Regions from separate parts of the Micromonospora sp. C28ISP2-4 genome, predicted to be linked through region 2. Evidence: predicted binding sites of a transcription regulator. Region 2 holds the regulator's gene; the other holds the start of a gene.
The links. Region 2 encodes HrcA, which represses chaperone genes, less so after heat shock. Its sites were predicted from a motif close to GGTTNGCACNCTCNNNNNGAGNGTGCNAACC; they were not measured.
Positions count from the first base shown of each region.

Region 1: a site for HrcA is predicted at 1,663-1,693, ahead of groES (co-chaperone GroES). Genes of this name have one in related genera too.

Region 1 covers NZ_JAUMKG010000002.1:549,666-555,743, forward strand. Annotated here, with positions in the region: gene groL (chaperonin GroEL) at 1-1,145, opposite strand, end outside; gene groES (co-chaperone GroES) at 1,216-1,530, opposite strand; gene Q3W68_RS11310 (methyltransferase domain-containing protein) at 1,785-3,017, shown strand; gene ybaK (Cys-tRNA(Pro) deacylase) at 3,074-3,553, shown strand; gene Q3W68_RS11320 (sugar ABC transporter substrate-binding protein) at 3,758-4,861, shown strand; gene Q3W68_RS11325 (ATP-binding cassette domain-containing protein) at 4,963-5,772, shown strand; gene Q3W68_RS11330 (sugar ABC transporter permease) at 5,769-6,078, shown strand, end outside.
Region 2 covers NZ_JAUMKG010000009.1:76,574-82,651, reverse strand. Annotated here, with positions in the region: gene Q3W68_RS27130 (hypothetical protein) at 1-291, opposite strand, end outside; gene Q3W68_RS27125 (enoyl-CoA hydratase-related protein) at 394-1,179, opposite strand; gene hemW (radical SAM family heme chaperone HemW) at 1,199-2,422, shown strand; gene Q3W68_RS27115 (DUF4870 domain-containing protein) at 2,462-3,106, opposite strand; gene hrcA (heat-inducible transcriptional repressor HrcA) at 3,339-4,361, shown strand; gene dnaJ (molecular chaperone DnaJ) at 4,435-5,580, shown strand; gene Q3W68_RS27100 (16S rRNA (uracil(1498)-N(3))-methyltransferase) at 5,582-6,078, shown strand, end outside.

The DNA.
Region 1 (6,078 bases), on a different contig from region 2:
GCCGCGCCGACCTTGATCACGGCGATGCCGCCGGAGAGCTTCGCCAGCCGCTCGGCCAGCTTCTCCCGGTCCCACTCGGAGTCGGAGGCCTCGATCTCCTTGCGGATCTGCGCGACCCGGTCGGCGACCTCGGAGGCCTGCCCGCCACCGTCGACGACAGTGGTGTTCTCCTTGTCGACCACGACGCGACGGGCGGTGCCGAGCACCTCCAGGCCGACCTGGTCGAGCTTGTAGCCCAGCTCCGGGGCGACCAGCTCGGCGCCGGTCAGGATCGCCATGTCCTGGAGCATCGCCTTGCGGCGGTCGCCGAAGCCGGGGGCCTTGACCGCGCAGACCTTGACGGTCTTGCGGAGCGCGTTGACCACGAGCGTGGACAGGGCCTGGCCCTCGACGTCCTCGGCGACGATGAGCAGCGGCTTGTTGTTCTGGAGGACCTTCTCCAGCAGCGGCAGCAGCTCCTCGATCGCCGAGATCTTCTGGGTGGTGATCAGGATGTACGGGTCCTCCAGGACCGCCTCCTGCGCCTCCAGGTCCGTGACGAAGTTCGGCGAGATGAAGCCCTTGTCGAACTGGAGACCCTCGGTCACCTCCAGCTCGGTGGTGAGCGCGGAGCCCTCCTCGACGGTGATGACACCGTCGCGGCCGACCTTCTCCATCGCCTCGGCGATCAGCTCACCGATCGCGGCGTCCTGCGCGGAGACGGTCGCGACGTGCGCGATCGACTCCTTGCTGGCGACCTCGACGGCCTTGCCGAGCAGCGCCTCGGAGACCTTTGCCGCCGCCGCGTCGATGCCCCGCTTCAGGCCGGTCGGGTTGGTGCCGGCGGCCACGTTGCGCAGGCCCTCTCGGACCATCGCCTGGGCCAGCACGGTGGCGGTGGTGGTCCCGTCGCCGGCGACGTCGTTGGTCTTGGTCGCCACCTCCTTGACCAGCTGCGCGCCGAGGTTCTCGTACGGGTTGGTGAGCTCGATCTCCTTGGCGATGGTCACGCCGTCGTTGGTGATCGTGGGCGCACCGAACTTCTTGTCCAGGACGACGTTGCGCCCGCGCGGGCCGAGGGTGACCTTCACCGCGTCCGCGAGGGCGTTGACACCGTGCTCCAGCAGGTGCCGGGCGTCGTCCGAGAAGCTGAGGATCTTCGCCATCAGTATCCCTTCGAAGCGACGTTGCCCCGGCCCGGCGAGCCGGACCGGGGCAACGACACTGATCGGTTGCTTACTTCTCGATGACCGCGAGGACGTCGCGGGCGGAGAGCACCAGGTACTCCTCGCCGGCGTACTTGACCTCGGTGCCGCCGTACTTCGAGTAGAGGACGGTGTCGCCGACCTTCACGTCGATCGGCACGCGGTTGCCCTTGTCGTCGATCCGGCCCGGGCCGACAGCGAGGACGGTGCCCTCCTGCGGCTTCTCCTTGGCGGTGTCGGGGATCACGATGCCCGAGGCGGTGGTGGTCTCGGCCTCGTTCGCCTGGACCACGATGCGGTCCTCGAGCGGCTTGATCGCAACCTTGGTCGCGGTAGTCACGGGCATACCCTCCCGGGTACTTGGTGTCGTTGCCGGCCGGCATGCCGACCAGCGTCAATCTGCCACATGCCACCGGGCGGGGCCGTCGTCGCGGGTGCCGGTCCGCCTGGCGCTCAACCCCCGGGCACGAGGCTCGGGCGTTGGCACCCTCAGGGTGAGAGTGCTAATCGCAGGTTATTCCTCGGCTAGCACTCCGTCAAGGAGAGTGCCAACGCGTCGCCCTCCGTGTCGCGCCGGAACCGGGCCGGGAGAATGAGCGCGTGGATCTCGACCAGCTCGCCGCGCTGCGTACCCCCGAGGGGTCGGCGGCGCTCGCCGCGGCCGAGCGGGTGGCCGGCGGCGACCCGCTGGCGGCGGCGGCCGCGCTGCGCTCGGCCGGCATGCCGGGCGGGCTCGCGGCGGCGGCGCTCACCCAGGCGGAGCTGCGCCGTCGGGCGGCCGGCAAGTTCGGCCCGGCGGCGGCCGGGATGTTCCTCACCCGGGCGGGGCTGGAGCAGGCCACCCGCCGCGTGGTCGCCGACCGGCGCGCGGCGCGGCTGCGCGCCGCGGGCGTCACCACGCTGGCCGACCTGGGGTGCGGCCTGGGTGCCGACGCGCTCGCCGCGGCCCGCGCCGGCATCCGGGTGTACGCGGTGGAGGCCGACCCGGTGACCGCCGCGATGGCCGCCGCGAACGCCGAGGCGGCCGGGCTGGCCGACCTGGTGACTGTCTCCCGTGGTGACGCCACCGCGTTCGACGTGAGTGGGGTCGACGCCGTGTTCTGCGATCCGGCGCGGCGGCGGGCCGGCACCGGGCGGCGTGTGTTCGACCCGAACGCCTACTCGCCGCCGTGGGACTTCGTCACCGGGCTGGCCGCGCGGGTGCCGCGCACAGTGGTGAAGGTGGCGCCCGGGCTGGACCACGCGCTGATCCCGGCCGGCGCGGAGGCGGAGTGGGTGAGCGTGGACGGCGACCTGGTCGAGGCCGCGCTCTGGTGCGGCGAGCTGGCCGAGGTCCCGCGCCGCGCCACACTGCTGCGGGAGAAGGAAGGGCCCCTTGTTAACGCCTCCGGTAGTAAAAGGGGCCCTTCCAATCACCTCACCGGCACCGGTGCGCAGGAGGCGCCGGTGGGACCGGTGCGGCGGTTCCTCTACGACCCGGATCCGGCTGTGGTGCGCGCACACCTGGTCGCCGAGCTGGCCGCCGGCCTCGACGCCACGCTCGCCGACCCGTCGATCGCCTACCTGTACGCCGACGAGGCCCGGCCCACCCCGTTCGCCCGCTGCCTGGAGATCACCGACGTGCTGCCGTTCTCGCTGAAGCGGCTGCGCGCCCTGCTGCGGGAGCGGCGCGTCGGCCGGGTCGAGATCCGCAAGCGCGGTTCGGCGCTGGAGCCGGAGAAGCTGCGCCGCGACCTGCGGCTGTCCGGCGACGAGGCGGCGAGTCTGGCGCTGACCCGGGTGGCGGGCGACCCCACGGTGCTCGTCTGCCGGCCGGTTCCGGCCGGCGGTTGACACCGGCCCAACGTTTCCGGGTCGCGGTGTCTCGGCGTGCGGGTTAGCTTGAGCCCGTGGCGGGCCCTGGCACTCCGGCGATCGCGTTGCTGAGCAAGCGGAAGATCGCCCACAGCACCCACACCTACGACGTCTCGCCGGACGCGCCGAACTACGGCGCGCTCGTGGCGACCGCGCTCGGGGTGGCGCCGGAGCGCGTGTTCAAGTCACTCGTCACCGAGGTCGACGGCGGACTGACGGTGGCGGTGGTGCCGGTGACCGGCGAGCTGGACCTGAAGGCGCTCGCCGCCGCGGCCGGGGGCAAGCGGGCCACGATGGCGGACCGTACGACGGCTGAGCGGGCGACCGGATACGTCCGCGGCGGCATCAGCCCGCTCGGGCAGCGCAAGCGTCTACCGACCGTCATCGACGCCTCCGCGCTGACGCACCCGACCGTGTACGTCTCGGCGGGCCGCCGGGGGTTGCAGGTGCAGCTCGCGCCGACTGACCTGGTGGCGCTCACCGGGGCGACGACGGCATCGATCGCGGCCGTCTGAGCGGGCTCGTGACGGTACGTGTGGGAGCGTTCCCGCCGGCCGACCCAAAACCGGTGTCCCGCGGGTGACAACCGCGTTGCTGAATTGTTACCGCCGCCAACAAACTTCTGACCTCGGCAGTCTTGCGGCGCATGGGAGACGAGGAATACGTTGCCGGACACAACAAAACATCACCACTCCCCCACCTCCGAAAGGACCCTGCACATGCGCAAGGGCTTCCTCACCTTCGCGGCCGTCGGTCTTCTCGCGACCGGCAGCATGGCCGCCTGCGGTGACAACGGCGGTTCTTCCGACGAGGCTGGCGGCTCCAACGCCAAGAAGCCGAAGATCGGCGTGATCCTGCCGGACAGCAAGTCCTCCGCCCGCTGGGAGGGCGCGGACCGCAAGTACCTGGAGGCGGCGTTCAAGGCCGCCGGCGTCGACTACACGATCCAGAACGCCCAGGGCGACAAGTCCGCCTTCTCGACCATCGCCGACGGCATGCTGACCAGCGGCGTCACCGCCCTCATGATCGTCAACCTGGACTCGGGCACCGGCAAGGCCGTGCTGGAGAAGGCCAAGTCGCAGGGCGTGGCCACCATCGACTACGACCGGCTGACGCTGGGCGGCTCGGCCCAGTACTACGTCAGCTTCGACAACGAGGCGGTCGGCAAGCTCCAGGGCGAGGGGCTGAGCAAGTGCCTGACCGACAAGGGCGCGCAGAAGCCGAAGATCGCCTACCTGAACGGCTCCCAGACCGACAACAACGCCACCCTGTTCAAGAACGGCTACGACTCGGTCCTCAAGCCGAAGTTCGACGCCGGTGAGTACACCAAGGGCCCGGACCAGAACGTTCCGGACTGGGACAACGCGCAGGCCGGCGTGATCTTCGAGCAGATGCTCACCCAGGAGAAGGGCAAGATCGACGGGGTCCTGGCCGCCAACGACGGCCTGGGCAACGCCGCCATCTCCGTGCTGAAGAAGAACCAGCTCAACGGCAAGGTGCCGGTGACCGGCCAGGACGCGACGGTCCAGGGCCTGCAGAACATCCTCGCCGGTGACCAGTGCATGACCGTCTACAAGGCGGTCAAGAAGGAGGCGGACGCCGCCGCCGAGCTGGCCATCGCACTCGCCAAGGGCGAGCGGAAGGACACCGGCCAGACGGTCAAGGACCCGGAGGGCAACCGGGACGTCCCGGCCGTGCTGCTGGAGCCCAAGGCCATCTACAAGGACAGCGTCAAGGACGTGGTGGCCGACGGCTACGTCACCAAGGAAGAGCTCTGCACCGGTGCCTTCGCCAAGCTCTGCACCGACGCCGGTGTGAGCTGACCCACCCGCCTCATGCGGCGCCCGGCACGGGAGAACCCCGTGCCGGGCGGCGTCCGCGCCGGACGGGATCCGAGACCTCCCTCCGCCCAAAGGAGAACCCCGTGTCCGCAACCCCCCTGCTGGAGCTACGCGGGATCGACAAGAGCTTCGGTCCCGTCCAGGTGCTGCGCGACGTCGCCTTCGCCGCGCACCCCGGCGAGGTGACCGCGCTCGTCGGCGACAACGGCGCCGGCAAGTCGACCCTGGTCAAGTGCATCAGCGGCATCCACCCCACCGACGCCGGCGAGTTCCTCTTCGACGGCAAGCCGGTCAGCATCAACAGCCCCCGCGACGCCGCCGACCTCGGGATCGAGGTCGTCTACCAGGACCTGGCGCTCTGCGACAACCTCGACATCGTGCAGAACATGTTCCTCGGCCGGGAGAAGCGCAGCGGCATCGTGCTCGACGAGCCGACCATGGAGCAGATGGCCGCCGAGACGCTCGCCGGCCTGAGCGTGCGCACCGTGAAGTCGCTGCGCCAGCATGTGGCCAGCCTCTCCGGCGGCCAGCGGCAGACAGTCGCCATCGCCAAGGCCGTGCTCTGGAACAGCCGGCTCGTCATTCTGGACGAGCCGACCGCCGCGCTCGGCGTCGCGCAGACCGCCCAGGTGCTGGAGCTGGTCCGCCGGCTGGCCGACAACGGCCTGGCCGTGGTGCTCATCTCGCACAACATGAACGACGTCTTCGCCGTCTCCGACCGGATCGCCGCGCTCTACCTCGGCCAGATGGTCGCCCAGGTGAAGACCACAGACATCACCCACTCGCAGGTGGTCGAGCTGATCACCGCGGGCCGATCCGGCAACCTCGGTCTCGTCACCGAGCCGGGCAACGGCACCGATTCCGCCGACGCAACCTCGGGAGCGCTCCGATGACCGCCACCGCCGTGAAGAAGGAAGGACCGGCCGCCGTCACGCCCGCACCCACCATCGGCGACCACGTCCGCAACTACCTGGGCCGGGTACGCGGCGGCGACCTGGGCGCCCTGCCCGCGGTCATCGGCCTCGTGGTGCTCTGCGTGGTGTTCACCATCGTGCGCCCGGTCTTCTTCTCCGCGGGGAACTTCGCCAACCTCTTCACCCAGGGCGCGGCGGTAACCGTGATCGCCATGGGGCTGATCTTCGTGCTCCTGCTCGGCGAGATCGACCTCTCCGCCGGCTTCGCCAGCGGCGTCTGCGCCG
Region 2 (6,078 bases):
GTGGGCGATGTTGCGCAGGTGCGACTCCTGGTACGCGGTCGCCAGCGCCACCACCACCGCCCGCTCGGGCATCCGGCGCTGCATCCCGATGGCCGCGATGGTGGCCGCGTTCGCCATCTGGTCGGCGCCGAGCACCACCTCGCCGTCTGCCTTCACGGTGCAGGTCCGGCTGGCCAGCGGCAGCCGCAGGTGTTCGCCGAACTGCTTGGTCACGACGTAGACGGCGAGCAGTGCCAGCACGCACACCGCAACCCCAGATGCCACGATCGCCGCTCGCGTCCGCACCCGCACCCCCTGTCCCGACAGTCCGACAAGCGTACGTCCCACCCGCCAGCGCGGGCCTCGGCCGACCGGCGGGCCCCAGGTCCGCTCACCTGGGACCCGCCGCGAACCTCAGTCTTCGGCGGGCACCCAGGCGGCGGGACGCTTCTCCCGGAACGCCATCACGCCTTCGCGCCCCTCGTCGGAGAGGAAGTACCCGGTCGACAGCGCGGCCAACTCGGCGATCTCGGCCCGCAGGTCCGGGCCGGCCGGCCGGCGCAGCAGGTCCTTCGCCCCGGCGAGCGCCCCCGGGGCACCCCTGACCAGCGAGGCGCAGTAGCGCTCGACGGCGGCGTCCAGCTCGTCGGCCGGCACCGCGGCGGTGACCAGGCCGATCTCGGCGGCGCGGCGGCCGTCGAACGTGTCGCCGGTCAGGTACAGCTCGGCGGCGGCCCGCTGGCCCAGCCGCGGCAGCACGGTCGCCGAGATCACCGCCGGGATCACCCCGATCCGCACCTCGGTGAACGCGAACGTCGCCTCCTGCGCGCAGACCGCCAGGTCGGCGGCGGCGATCAGGCCCAGCCCACCGGCCCGGGCCGGCCCCGCCACCTTCGCCACCACCGGCTTCGGGCACTCCCGCACCGCGACGAGCACGTCGCCGAGCATCCCGGCGGGCACCGTCCCGCTGGCGTACGCGGCGGCTGTCTCCTTCAGGTCGGCGCCGGAGCAGAAGACCGGGCCGGTGTGGTCGAGCACGATCGCGCGTACCGCGTCGTCGGCGACCGCGTCGGCCAGCCCGGCCAGCAGCTCGGTCATCAGGGGCGTGGAGAGCGCGTTGCGATTGTGCGGGCTGTCCAGGGTGAGGGTGGTCACCCCACGGGCCGTGGCGACTCGCACGAGAGCGTCCGGAGAGGTCATGCCGGGCACACTAGTGGCCATGCCCGGCGTCCTTCCAGAAGGCGAACCCGTCCCGCGCGACGGATCGCTGCCCGCCACCGCCACTCGCGCCGTCGGCGCGCGCGGCTTCGGCGTGTACGTCCACGTCCCGTTCTGTGCCAGCCGGTGCGGCTACTGCGACTTCAACACGTACACCGCTTCGGAGCTGGGCGGCGGGGCGAGCCGGGAGACGTACGCCGACTCCGTGCTGGCCGAGCTGGAGCTGGCCGCCCGGGTGCTGGGCGACTCGCCGCCGCCCCGGGTCGACACCGTCTTCGTCGGCGGTGGCACGCCCACCCTGCTGCCCGCCGACGACCTGGCCCGGATCCTCGACGGCATCGACCGCGTGTGGGGGCTGGCCGCCGACGCCGAGGTCACCACCGAGGCCAACCCCGAGTCCGTCGGCCCGGAGTCGCTCAAGACGCTGCGGGCGGCCGGGTACACCCGGATCTCGCTGGGCATGCAGTCCGCCGCGCCGGGGGTGCTCGCGGTGCTCGACCGGCGGCACAGCGCGGGCCGGGCCACAGCCGCCGCGCTGGAGGCGCGCGACGCCGGGTTCGAGCACGTGAACCTCGACCTGATCTACGGCACGCCGGGCGAGACGGCTGAGGACTTCGCCGCCTCGCTGGCCCAGGTGGTCGAGGCGGGCGTGGACCACGTCAGCGCGTACGCCCTGATCGTGGAGGACGGCACCCGGCTGGCCGCGCGGATGCGCCGGGGCGAGCTGCCGTACCCCTCCGACGACGTGGCGGCGGACCGCTACCTGGCCGCGGAGGCGGCGCTCGGCGAGGCCGGATTCTCCTGGTACGAGGTGTCGAACTGGGCCCGCTCGGCGGCGGCCCGGTGCCGGCACAACCTGCTCTACTGGAGCGGCGCCGACTGGTGGGGCCTGGGCCCGGGGGCGCACAGCCACGTCGGCGGCGTGCGCTGGTGGAACGTCAAGCACCCGAGCGCGTACGCGGCACGGCTGGCCGAGGGCGCCTCGCCCGCGCTGGCCCGGGAACGGCTCACCGCTGACGAGCAGCACATGGAGGACGTGATGCTGCGGGTGCGGCTCGCTTCCGGACTGCCGCTGGACGTGCTGGACGCCGCCGGCCGGGCGGGCGCCGAGCGGGCCCGCGACGCCGGGCTGCTCGACGCCGGGGCGTACGCGCGGGGGCTGGTGGTGTTGACGCTGCGCGGCCGGCTGCTGGCCGACGCGGTGGTACGCGACCTGCTGCCGTGATCGGGTCCGGCCGGCCGCCCCCTCGGCCGGCCGGAGGCGTCACTTGGTGAAGCTGTAGCTCATCGGGTAGCGGTAGAGCACGCCGTCGTTGGCCTTGACCCCGCCGATGATCCCGAAGATCAGCGGCACCAGCCAGACCAGCATCGGGACGAAGAACAGGATCCCGCAGGTGATGATCGTGATCACCCAGGCGAGCACGCCGGCGATGGCCCAGGTGATCTGGAAGTTCAGCGCCGCGACGGCGTGCGCGCGGACCGTCGGCGACTGCTGGCCCCGGCTCATCAGCGCGATCAGCGGAGCGACCCAGCCGAGCAGGCCACCGCCGACTATGACACCCGCGGCGCCACCGAAGTGCGACACCAGCGCCCAGGTCTTCTCGTCGCTGTTCGCGTACGCGGCGGGGCCGTATCCGCCACCGGCGGGGTAGCCGGCGCCGTAGCCCGGCGTGCCGCCCGGCGGGGGGTAACCGCCGGGGGGCGGGTAGCCGCCCGGCGGAGGTTGGCCGCCCGGAGGCGGGTAGCCACCCGGGGGCGGATAGTCACCGGGCGGGGGATAGCCGCCCGCGCCCGGCGCGCCGGACAGTGGAGCGGTGGGCGGTTCGCCGGCCGGCGAGCCGTAGGGCGCCGACGGGTCGGGCTGGGGGCCGGAGTCCCCTGCCCCGGGAGGGCGAGGAGGTTCAGTCATGGTCGCCACGGTAGGGGCACCGGTCAACTCGCACCAGAGCGACACAGACCGACGATGACCGGCTGTCCGGCCCTGGTGGGCCGTGCTGTGTGGCGGGCCGCACCGCAGGTCCGTCGGGCGATCATCGCGTCGGCGGGGGTGCCGACGTAGACTGGCACTCGCTACAGTCGAGTGCCAGCCGCCCGGCGGATGCCGCGCGCCGGCCCGGCCGAGGTGCGTCAGGAGGTGGGGAATGGGTCTCGACGACCGCAAACTCGCCGTGCTGCGCGCGATCGTCGAGGACTACGTCGCCACGCAGGAGCCGGTCGGCAGCAAGGCCCTGGTCGAGCGGCACCAGCTCGGCGTCTCGCCGGCCACGGTCCGTAACGACATGGCGGTGCTGGAGGAGGAGGGCTACATCCGGCAGCCGCACACCAGCGCCGGCCGGGTGCCCACCGACCGCGGCTACCGCCTCTTCGTCGACCGCCTGTCCCGGGTCAAGCCGCTCAGCCCGGCCGAGCGCCGGGCGATCGAGCGCTTCCTGGTCGGCGCCGTCGACCTGGACGACGTGGTGCACCGCACGGTCCGGCTGCTCGCCCAGCTCACCCGGCAGGTCGCAGTGGTGCAGTACCCGAGCCTGGCCCGCTCCAAGGTGCGCCACCTGGAACTGGTACCGATCTCCACCACCCGGCTGATGGTCGTCATGATCGCCGACACCGGCCGGGTCGAGCAGCGGCTGGTCGAGCTGCCCGCCCCGGTGCCCGCCGACGACGTGACCGACCTGCGCCGGCTGGTGAACGAGAAGCTCGTCGGCAGCCAGCTCGCCGAGACGCCGCCGCTGGTGCAGGCGCTCGTCGACGAGTCCGCGCCGCACCTGCGCCCGGCCATGACCACGCTCTCCACCGTGCTGCTGGAGACGCTCGTGGAACGGCACGAGGAACGCCTCGCGCTGGCCGGCCAGGCCAACCTCACCCGGGGCGGCCTGCTCGACTTCCAGGGTTCGCTGCGGCCCATCCTGGAGGCGCTCGAAGAAGAGGTCGTGCTGCTCAAACTGATCGGCGAGACCGAACCGAGCACCACCCGGGTGCTCATCGGCGACGAGAACGAATACGACAACCTGCGGGCCGCCTCGGTGGTCAGCACCGGCTACGGACCGGGCAGCACGATCGTCGGTGGACTCGGCGTGCTCGGGCCGACCCGGATGGACTACCCCGGCAATATCGCCATGGTGAGGGCCGTGGCACGCTACGTGGGCGAACTGCTGGCCCAGAACTGACCAGTCAGGGCCGACGGCCGGTTCCGGCCGACGACCGGAGCGACGCGAGACGAACATGAGGACACCTAACGCAGTGGCCAGGGACTACTACGGCATTCTCGGCGTGAGCCGGGACGCCTCCGACGACGAGATCAAGCGCGCCTACCGCAAGCTGGCGCGGCAGTTCCACCCGGACGTCAATCCGGACCCGGAGGCCCAGGAGAAGTTCAAGGACATCAACGCCGCGTACGAGGTCCTCTCGGACGACCGGAAGCGGCAGATCGTCGACCTGGGCGGCGACCCGCTCGCACCGGGCGGCGGTGGCGCGGGCGGTCCCGGCGGCCCGGGCGGCGCCGGTCCGTTCGTCGGCTTCCAGGACATCATGGACGCGTTCTTCGGCGGCGCCGCGGGCGGCAGCCGGGGCCCGCGTCCGCGTACCCGCCCCGGCGCGGACGCGATCCTGCGCCTGGAACTGGACCTCAACGAGACCGCGTTCGGCGTCGAGGCGCCGATCACCGTCGACACCGCGGTGCTCTGCACCACCTGCTCCGGCGCCGGCACCGCCGCCGGCACCCACCTGGCCACCTGCGAGGCGTGCGGCGGCCGCGGCGAGGTGCAGTCGGTGCAGCGGACGTTCCTCGGCCAGGTGGTCTCCGCCCGGCCGTGCACCGTCTGCCAGGGCTACGGCACCACCATCCCGCACCCCTGCCCGACCTGCGCCGGTGACGGCCGGGTGCGCACCCGCCGCTCGCTCACCGTCAAGATCCCGGCCGGGGTCGAGGACGGCATGCGGATCCGCCTGGCCCAGCAGGGCGAGGTCGGCCCCGGTGGTGGCACCGCCGGCGACCTCTACGTCGAGATCCACGAGCGGCCGCACGACGTCTACTCCCGCAAGGGCGACGACCTGCACTGCCGGGTGACGGTGCCGATGACCGCCGCCGCGCTCGGGACCCGGCTGACCATCAAGACGCTCGACAGCGAGGAGACGGTCGACGTCAAGCCCGGCACCCAGCCCGGCAGCACGCTGCGCCTGCGCGCCCGGGGCGTACCGCACCTGCGCGGCACCGGCCGGGGTGACCTCTACGTGCACCTGGACGTGCGTACCCCGACCAAGCTCGACGCCGACCAGGAGCGGATGCTGCGCGACTTCGCCAAGACGCGCGGCGAGGAGGTCGCCGAGCTGACCAAGCAGGGCGGCTTCTTCTCCCGGATGCGCGACGCCTTCAACGGGCACGCCTGAGGTGTCCGCGCCGCTGTTCCTGGTCGAGGCGCTGCCCACCGGTGACACGCTGACGCTGGACGGCCCGGAGGGCCACCACGCGGCCACTGTGCAGCGGCTGCGCGTCGGCGAGGAACTGGTGCTCGCCGACGGCCGGGGCGGCACCGCCGCCGCGGTGGTCACCGCCGTCGGCCGGGGCACGCTCGACCTGCGGGTCACCAGCCGGGGGTACGCGGACGCGCCGGTGCCCCGGCTGGTCGTGGTGCAGGGCATCGCCAAGGGCGACCGGGGTGAACTCGCAGTGCAGGCGATGACCGAGGTCGGGGTGGACGAGATCGTGCCCTGGGCGGCGTCCCGCTCGGTGGCGCAGTGGCGCGGCGAGCGGGGCGAACGGGCCCGGCAGAAGTGGGTCGCGACCGCCCGGGAGGCGGCCAAGCAGGCCCGCCGCCCGTGGCTGCCGGTGGTGGCCGGCGCGCCGGACGAGTCCACCGTCTCGGTGGCCCGCCGGATCGCCGGTGC